2 linked regions of the Methylosinus trichosporium OB3b genome follow. The protein of the gene in region 1 interacts with the protein of each later gene in a pairwise test. Links are inferred from orthologs where the notes say so. Each region holds a gene or a part of one and is shown on either strand. Other genes may lie near its edges.

The links. Proteins that work in one complex are often made in the same cells at the same time.
Region 2: the proteins of rlmN (region 1) and ftsZ interact in binary tests that used the Escherichia coli proteins (3 or more experiments, as listed by UniProt). The link is inferred for Methylosinus trichosporium OB3b from one-to-one orthologs.

Annotation. Positions count from the first base shown.
Region 1 is NZ_CP023737.1:615,564-619,377, reverse strand. Bases 391-3,383 are described here. They hold rlmN (dual-specificity RNA methyltransferase RlmN), read right to left. Parts: upstream 2,471-3,383; coding sequence 1,310-2,470; downstream 391-1,309. Other genes in these bases: CQW49_RS02900 (methyltransferase domain-containing protein), read right to left, coding at 2,911-3,383; CQW49_RS02910 (ABC-F family ATP-binding cassette domain-containing protein), read left to right, coding at 391-1,248. Also shown: more of CQW49_RS02910, read left to right, coding at 1-390; more of CQW49_RS02900, read right to left, coding at 3,384-3,783.
Region 2 is NZ_CP023737.1:2,346,829-2,350,507, forward strand. The notes cover bases 576-3,433. They hold ftsZ (cell division protein FtsZ), read left to right. Parts: upstream 576-1,065; coding sequence 1,066-2,802; downstream 2,803-3,433. Other genes in these bases: ftsA (cell division protein FtsA), read left to right, coding at 576-970; lpxC (UDP-3-O-acyl-N-acetylglucosamine deacetylase), read left to right, coding at 3,102-3,433. Outside these bases: more of ftsA, read left to right, coding at 1-575; more of lpxC, read left to right, coding at 3,434-3,679. UniProt on the Escherichia coli protein: Essential cell division protein that forms a contractile ring structure (Z ring) at the future cell division site. The regulation of the ring assembly controls the timing and the location of cell division.

The DNA of each region.
Region 1 (3,814 bases):
TGGCTGGATCGCGGGCGGACGCGCTATCTCTCGCGCGGCTTCAAGGAGTTCGAGGCCTGGCGCGACCGCGAGCTCGAGGAGGAGGAGAAGCAGCAGCACAAGCTCGATCGCAAAATTGTCGAGGAGGAGCATTGGCTGCGCCATGGCGTGACCGGGCGGCGCAAGCGCAATCAGCGCCGGCTCGCCGGCCTCACGGAGCTGCGGGTCGCCCGGCGGCGCCATGTCGGCGCGCAGGGCGATGTGAAGCTCGAGGCCAGCGAGGCGCAGCTCTCCGGCGCTCTGGTGGTCGAGGCGCGGGGCATTGCGAAAACCTTCGGCGAGCGCGTCATCGTCGAGAATTTTTCGACTCGCGTCATGCGCGGCGATCGGCTCGGCCTCGTCGGCGCCAATGGCGCGGGCAAGACGACATTGGTGAAGCTCTTGACCGGCGCGCTGCCGCCCGACAGCGGCCAGGTGAAGCTCGGCGCGTCTCTGGCGATGGCGACGCTCGATCAGAGCCGCGCCAGCCTCGATCCGCAGACGACGCTGAAGGACGCGCTCACCGGCGGCGGCTCGGATTTCGTCGAGATCAATGGCGAGCGCAAGCATGTCATCGGCTATATGCGGGACTTTCTGTTCGCGCCGGAGCAGGCGCGCACGCCGATCGGCAAGCTCTCCGGCGGCGAGCGCGGCCGTCTGCTGCTGGCGCGCGCGCTGGCGCTGCCCTCCAATCTCCTGGTGCTCGACGAACCGACCAATGATCTCGATCTCGAGACATTGGACATGCTCGAGGAAATGCTCGCCGATTATCCGGGAACGCTGATCGTCGTCAGCCATGACCGCGATTTTCTCGACCGCATCGCCACCTCGGTGCTGATGTCGGAAGGGAACGGCCGCTGGATCGAATATGCCGGCGGCTATTCGGACATGCTGGCGCAGCGCGGCGAGGGCGTGCAGGCGCGGACTGCGGCGGCGACGCAGCGCGGGGAGGAAAAGGCGAAGGCGGCGCCCAAGCCGAAGCCCGCCGCGAAGGCGCGCCTCTCATTCGCCGAGCAGCATGCGCTCGCGACCCTGCCGGCGAAGATGGAGGAACTGCGGGGCAAGAAAGAGAAGCTGCAGAAGATCATCGACGATCCGAACCTCTATGCGCGCGACCCGGCGAAATTCGCCGAGGCGACCAAGCTGTTCGCCAAGCTGGAGGCGGAGCTGGCGGCGGCGGAGGAGAGCTGGCTCGAGATCGAGATCAAGCGCGAGGAGATCGAGGGGTAGGGCGCGGGTTCGACGGTTCTGAAGATGCGAGCCTGAAGGCTCGCTCTCTAGAGGCGCGGCTCTATTCCACCGCCAGCCGCGCCCTGGCGCGCAGCTTCTCGGTCTCGCTCTTCAGCTGGCCGCAGGCGGCGAGAATGTCGCGGCCGCGCGGCGTGCGCACCGGGCTCGCATAGCCGGCGTTGAACACGATGTCGGAGAAGCGCTCGATCGTCTCCCAGTCCGAGCATTCATAAGGCGCGCCCGGCCAGGGATTGAAGGGAATGAGGTTGATCTTGGCCGGAATGCCCTTGAGCAGCCGCACCAGCTCGCGCGCCTCGGCCGGGCTGTCGTTCACGCCCTTCAGCATCACATATTCGAAGGTGATGCGACGCGCATTGGACGCGCCGGGATAGTCGCGGCAGGCGTCGAGCAATTGCCGGATCGGATATTTCTTGTTGAGCGGCACCAGCTCGTTGCGCAGCTCGTCGCGCACGGCGTGCAGCGAGATGGCCAGCATCGGCCCGCATTCGGCGCCCAATCGCTCGATCTGCGGCACGACGCCGGAGGTGGAGACGGTGATGCGGCGCTTCGACAGCGACAGCCCGTCGCCGTCCGACAGAATCTCGATGGCGTTCTCGACCTGCTCCAGATTATAGAGCGGCTCGCCCATGCCCATGAAGACGATATTGGAGACGGCGCGCACATCCGGGCCCGAGGGGACGAGCCCGTCCGTCGGGGGCTCGAGGCCGGGGAAGTCGCCGAGGCGCATGCGGGCGACGAGCAGCTGGGCGATGATTTCGCGCGTCGAGAGGTTGCGCACCAGCTTCTGCGTGCCGGTGTGGCAGAAGCTGCAGTTGAGCGTGCAGCCGACCTGGCTCGAAACGCAGAGCGTGCCGCGGTCGCTCTCGGGAATATAGACGCATTCGATCTCCGCGCCTTTGTCGGCGGCGTCGACGGGATCGAGCCGCAGCAGCCATTTGCGCGTGCCGTCGGTCGAGACCTGCTCGGCGACGACCTCCGGCAAAGCGAGGCCGAAGCGCTCGGCCAGCTTGCCGCGCACGATCTTCGAGACATTGGACATATCGGCGAAGTCGCGCGCGCCGCGGAAATAGATCCAATGCCAGAGCTGCGCGACGCGCATGCGGATCTCGCGCTCGGGCGTGTCGATGGCGCGCAGCGCCTCGGCCAGCTCGGCGCGCGTGGCGCCGGCGAGCGAGGGCTTGGCGGCGTCGGATTGCGACATGGCGACCTCATGGATGATTTTTGTCTATAGCACGGTGCGGCCGGCGAATTCTATGGCGCTCTAGAATGCTTTTGTTTGAGCGAATTCCGTTCGATCGGAACGCGCTCGAGCGTCAGTCCTCCCGTGCCGAGTCCGTGCGAAAGAGTGCTTCGACGTCGCGGCCGCCGTGAATGATATGGACGACACAGAGGTGGCTGCTTGGGCTGGGCTCATCGGAGGATGCTGCGATAGTCGCGGAGCGCATCCTCGGCGCTGGAGAAGCGTCCCGCAGCCATCACGTCTCGCACCCAGTCGGCGGCGTCGGACGTCAGCTCGACTTTCATAGCGGGGGCTCCAGGGCGAGCCGGCGTTTCGAAACGATCGGCGGAATGATAAGTCATCGTCGTCGCCGATTAGCGCAACCCGGAAAATTCGAGCGACCGTGGCGGCGAGGCCCTAAGTCACTCTCCCGACGGTCGTTTCAACGCGTCGGCGAGCCGCATCTTCGCCGTGCCGGGCTGCAGCGGCTTCTGCTGGCTCTCATGCGGCGCCCAGCCGGAGAGCCAGACGAACTCGATCGTCGCGCGCACGCGCCCGTCGGGGTCGCTGAAGCGTTCCGCGTAAATTTCGGCGGCGCGCAGCAGCACGGCGCGGCGCAGCGGCTTGCGCGAGCGCTCGACGAGGATATTGGCGGCGCCCATGGCGCGCAGTTCGGACAACAACGCGAACATCGAATCATAGCGCAGCGTGAAGCTGTCGACGTCGGTGACCGGCAGAGCGAAGCCGGCGCGTTGCAGCAGCCCGCCGAGATCGCGCAGATCGACGAAGGGCGACACGCGCGGACTGGCGCCGCCGCAAATCTCCCCCTCCGCCTGAATGAGCGCGGCGCGCAGCTCGATCAGGCTCGCTCCGCCCGGAAAACAGGCCAGAAACAGCCCGTCCGGCGCGAGCATGCGCCGCACTTGCGCGAGCGCTCCGGGCAGATCGTTGACCCATTGCAGGGCGAGGCCGGAGACGACGAGATCGAAGGAGGCGGGGGCGAAGGGTAGGGCCTCCTCCTCGGCGACCACGGCGACGTCGGGCGCCGGCAGAAGCGCCGCGCGCAGGGGCGCTGGCCGCCCGCTCGCGAGGACGGCGGCGGTGAAATGCGGCGCGGGGGAGCAGAGGTCCAGCGAGCGCGGAAAGTCGCGCTTTATGCCGGCGAGCCGGTCGGCGAGATCGTCGGCGGCGCGCAGCATCAGAAAGTCGGGCGCCGCGCCGCGCAGGGCGCGGGCGAGACGTCGGCGCAGCAGGCGGCGATCGAAGATCAGGGGCGTCGGAGGCGGTGTCTCCATGGCCCGTCATGCCTCGAGCGGGCGCTCGCGC
Region 2 (3,679 bases), 1.7 Mb from region 1 along the record:
CAAGACGCGCATCGACGGCGCCGCCGTCGCGGCGAGCGACGTGCATCGCGTGCTCGAGGCCTCCGCCACCCATGTGACGGAGCGCGGCCGCGTCGTGCTGCATTCGCTGCCGACCGGCTTCTCTCTCGATGGCGCCTGCGGCATTCGCGAGCCGGCGGGAATGGTCGGCGCCGAGCTCGGCGTCGATCTGCATGTCGCGAGCGTCGATCAGGCGTCGATGCGCAATCTGCTGGTCGCGATCGAGCGCGCGCATCTTTCCATAGAAGCGGCGGCGGCCGCGCCTTATGTCGCCGGCCTCGCCGTGCTCGAGGCCGACGAGGCCGAGCTCGGCGCCATCGTCATCGACATGGGCGCCGGCGGCGCCTCGGTCGCGGTGTTCTCCGGCGGCGCGGTCGTGCATACCGATGCGGTGACGCTCGGCGGCAATCACGTCACCATGGACATCGCCCGCGGGCTCGACTGCCGACTCGCCGACGCCGAGCGATTGAAAACGCTCTATGGCGCCGCCATCGCCTCGCCCTCGGACGAGCGCGAGACCGTCGCCTTCGATCATGTGGGCGAGAGCGGCGAGCATTCCGCTTCAGCGCCGAAATCGCATCTCGTGCGCATCATCCGCCCGCGCGTCGAGGAGACGCTCGAATTCCTGCGCGACCGTCTCGCCGCCTCGGGCTATCCGGCCCATGCCGGACGCCGCATCGTGCTGACCGGCGGCGCCTGCCTGCTCACCGGTCTGCCGGAAGCGTCGCGGCGCATTCTCGGCGGCCAGGTGCGCGTCGGCCGCCCGGCCGGCATCGACGGTCTGCCGGAATCGGCCAGGAGCCCGGCTTTCGCCGCGGCTGTCGGCCTGCTCGTCTATCCGCAATTCGCCGGCCGCGAATATTTCGAGCCGCGGCGCGAGCAGGAGACGCGGGGGACGGGAACGGGCGGTTACATGTCCCGCGTCGGTCAGTGGTTGAAAGACAGTTTCTAAGAGTTCGAACGAGAGAGCGACGCGCGCGTCGGCGAGGCGCTCCGGGGGAATCGCAGCCGACGCCGTGTTTGAATAAAGTCGAGAGGCCTCACAAAATGACGATCAATCTCAAAGCGCCCGAGCTCCGGGAATTGAAGCCCCGCATTCTGGTGTGCGGCGTCGGCGGCGGCGGGGGCAACGCCGTCAACAACATGATCATGTCGGGCCTCTCCGGGGTGGACTTTCTGATCGCCAACACCGACGCCCAGGCGCTCGCCTCCTCGCGCGCCGATCGCATCATTCAGATGGGTCTGCAGGTGACCGAAGGCCTCGGCGCCGGCGCCCAGCCGGAAGTCGGCCGCGCCGCCGCGGAAGAAGCGCGCGAGGAAATCCGCGACCATCTCTCCGGCTCGCATATGGTGTTCGTCACCGCCGGCATGGGCGGCGGCACCGGCACGGGCGCTGCGCCGGTCATCGCCTCGATCGCGCGGGAGATGGGCATTCTCACCGTCGGCGTCGTCACCAAGCCGTTCCATTTCGAGGGCACGCGCCGCCTGCGCATCGCCGAGACCGGCATCGCCGAGCTGCAGAAGTCGGTCGACACGCTGATCATCATCCCGAATCAGAATCTGTTCCGCATCGCCACGGAGAAGACCACCTTCGCCGACGCCTTCGCCATGGCCGATCAGGTGCTCTATTCGGGCGTCGCCTCGGTCACCGACCTCATGGTCAAGGAAGGCCTCATCAATCTCGACTTCGCCGACGTGCGCTCGATCATGCGCGGGATGGGCAAGGCGATGATGGGCACGGGCGAGGCGACCGGCGAGCGCCGCGCCAGCCTCGCGGCCGAGGCGGCGATCGCCAATCCGCTGCTCGACGAAGTGTCGATGAAGGGCGCCCGCGGCCTGCTGATCTCCATCACCGGCGGCAATGACCTCACCCTCTACGAGGTGGACGAGGCTGCGAGCCGCATCCGCCAGGAGGTGGACGAGGACGCCAACATCATCCTCGGCGCGACCTTCGACTCGTCGCTCGAGGGCGTCGTCCGCGTGTCGGTGGTGGCCACCGGCATCGATCTGCCGAGCGCCGCCATGGAGGACAAGGCGGCCGCCGAGGCGCGCCTCGCCGAGGCCGCCGAGCGCCTGCGCGCCCAGACCGCGGCCTCCTATCGCGCGCCGCAGCCCGCGCCGCAGCCGATCGTCGTCGAGACCGCGCCGCAGCCGGCGCCGCAGGCCTATGCCGAGCCGCGCCCGGCCGCCGAGCGGCCCGCCCCGTCCTATTATGCGGAGCCGGCGCATGCGCCCGCGCCGGTGTCTTCGCATGGCGTCTATATCGAGCCGGTCCAGGCCGCCCGTCCGACCTATGCGGCGCATGAGCCGCTGATGGAGCCGGCGCGCGCCCCGCAGCACGAGGAAGAGGGCCCCTATATTCCCCCGGCCGCCGAGCTGCCGCGCGCCCGCCTGCCGCAGATCGAGGATTTTCCGCGGCCGATCCAGGAGCAATATCGTCAGGCGCGTAGCGAGCAGATGCAGCCGTCCGCCTCGGCTTCGGCCTCCACTATGGCGCCGGAGGCGCGCCGGCGCACGCTGCTCGAGCGTCTCGCCTCCTTCGGCGCAAGCCGGCAGGAGGATGCGATGCAGGTCGGCGCGCCCGCCGCGCCGCGCGCCCCGCAGCGGCCTATGACGTCGCCGGCGCCCTCCCCCGCCGATTACGCCAAGCGCCCGGCCGCTCCGGCGCCGGCGCCGGCCGCCCATGCCGGGCTCGATCCGCATGGCCGCCGCGCGCCTGTCCGCTCGCTCGAGGACGAGCAGCTGGAAATCCCGGCCTTCCTGCGCCGCCAGGTCAACTCCTGATCCTCGCGGCTCCGCGAGGATCGACGGAAAGGCCCGCTTCGGCGGGCCTTTCCTTTGCCGCGTCGCCGCCGCAGCTGGCAACAATCTGTAATAAAGCGTGACTGGCCGCCCGTCCCGGCCGCGATTATGGTATGGATCGCGAACAACGCTGGGCGATCGGCAAAGGAAGACGGCCTCGATCACCCTCGTCCTGAGACGCCCGCTTCGCGAGCTCCTCAGGACGAGGGTGCGGAAGCTTATTTTGCACCCGATCGCCTTGCCGAATAATCACGCTTTCCTGCTCGGGTCGGCATGAGGTCATGACATCGCGCCCTTCGACGAATCTGCAGACGACGCTGGCCGCCGCCGTGATCATCGAGGGCGTCGGCGCGCATAGCGGTCGTCGCTCGCGCATCGTCCTCTCGCCCGGCGACGCGGGCTCGGGCGTCGTCTTTTTGCGCGGCGGCCGCGCCTTCGGGCCGGACACGTCGATCGCCGCCCTCTGGCGCAATGTCTCCTCCGGCGAGCTCAGCACGCGCATCGGCGCCGGCGAAGCCGCGATCGCCACCATCGAGCATCTGATGGCGGCGCTCGCCGGGCTTCGCGTCGACAACGCCGTCATCGATATCGAGGGGCCGGAAGTTCCGGCGATGGACGGATCGGCCGCGGCTTTCGTCGCGGCGATCGACGAGGCCGGCCTCGCCTTTCTGGCGGAGCCGCGCCGCGCGCTGCTGGTGCGCGCGCCGGTGCGCGTCAGCGACGGCGCCGCCTGGGCGGAGCTCGCGCCCGCGCCCGACGGCGGCTTCCATATCGATGTGGAGATCTCGTTTCCCGCCGCGCCGATCGGCCGCATGCGCCGGCGCCTCGCGCTGAACCCGGCGCGGTTCCGCGCCGAGCT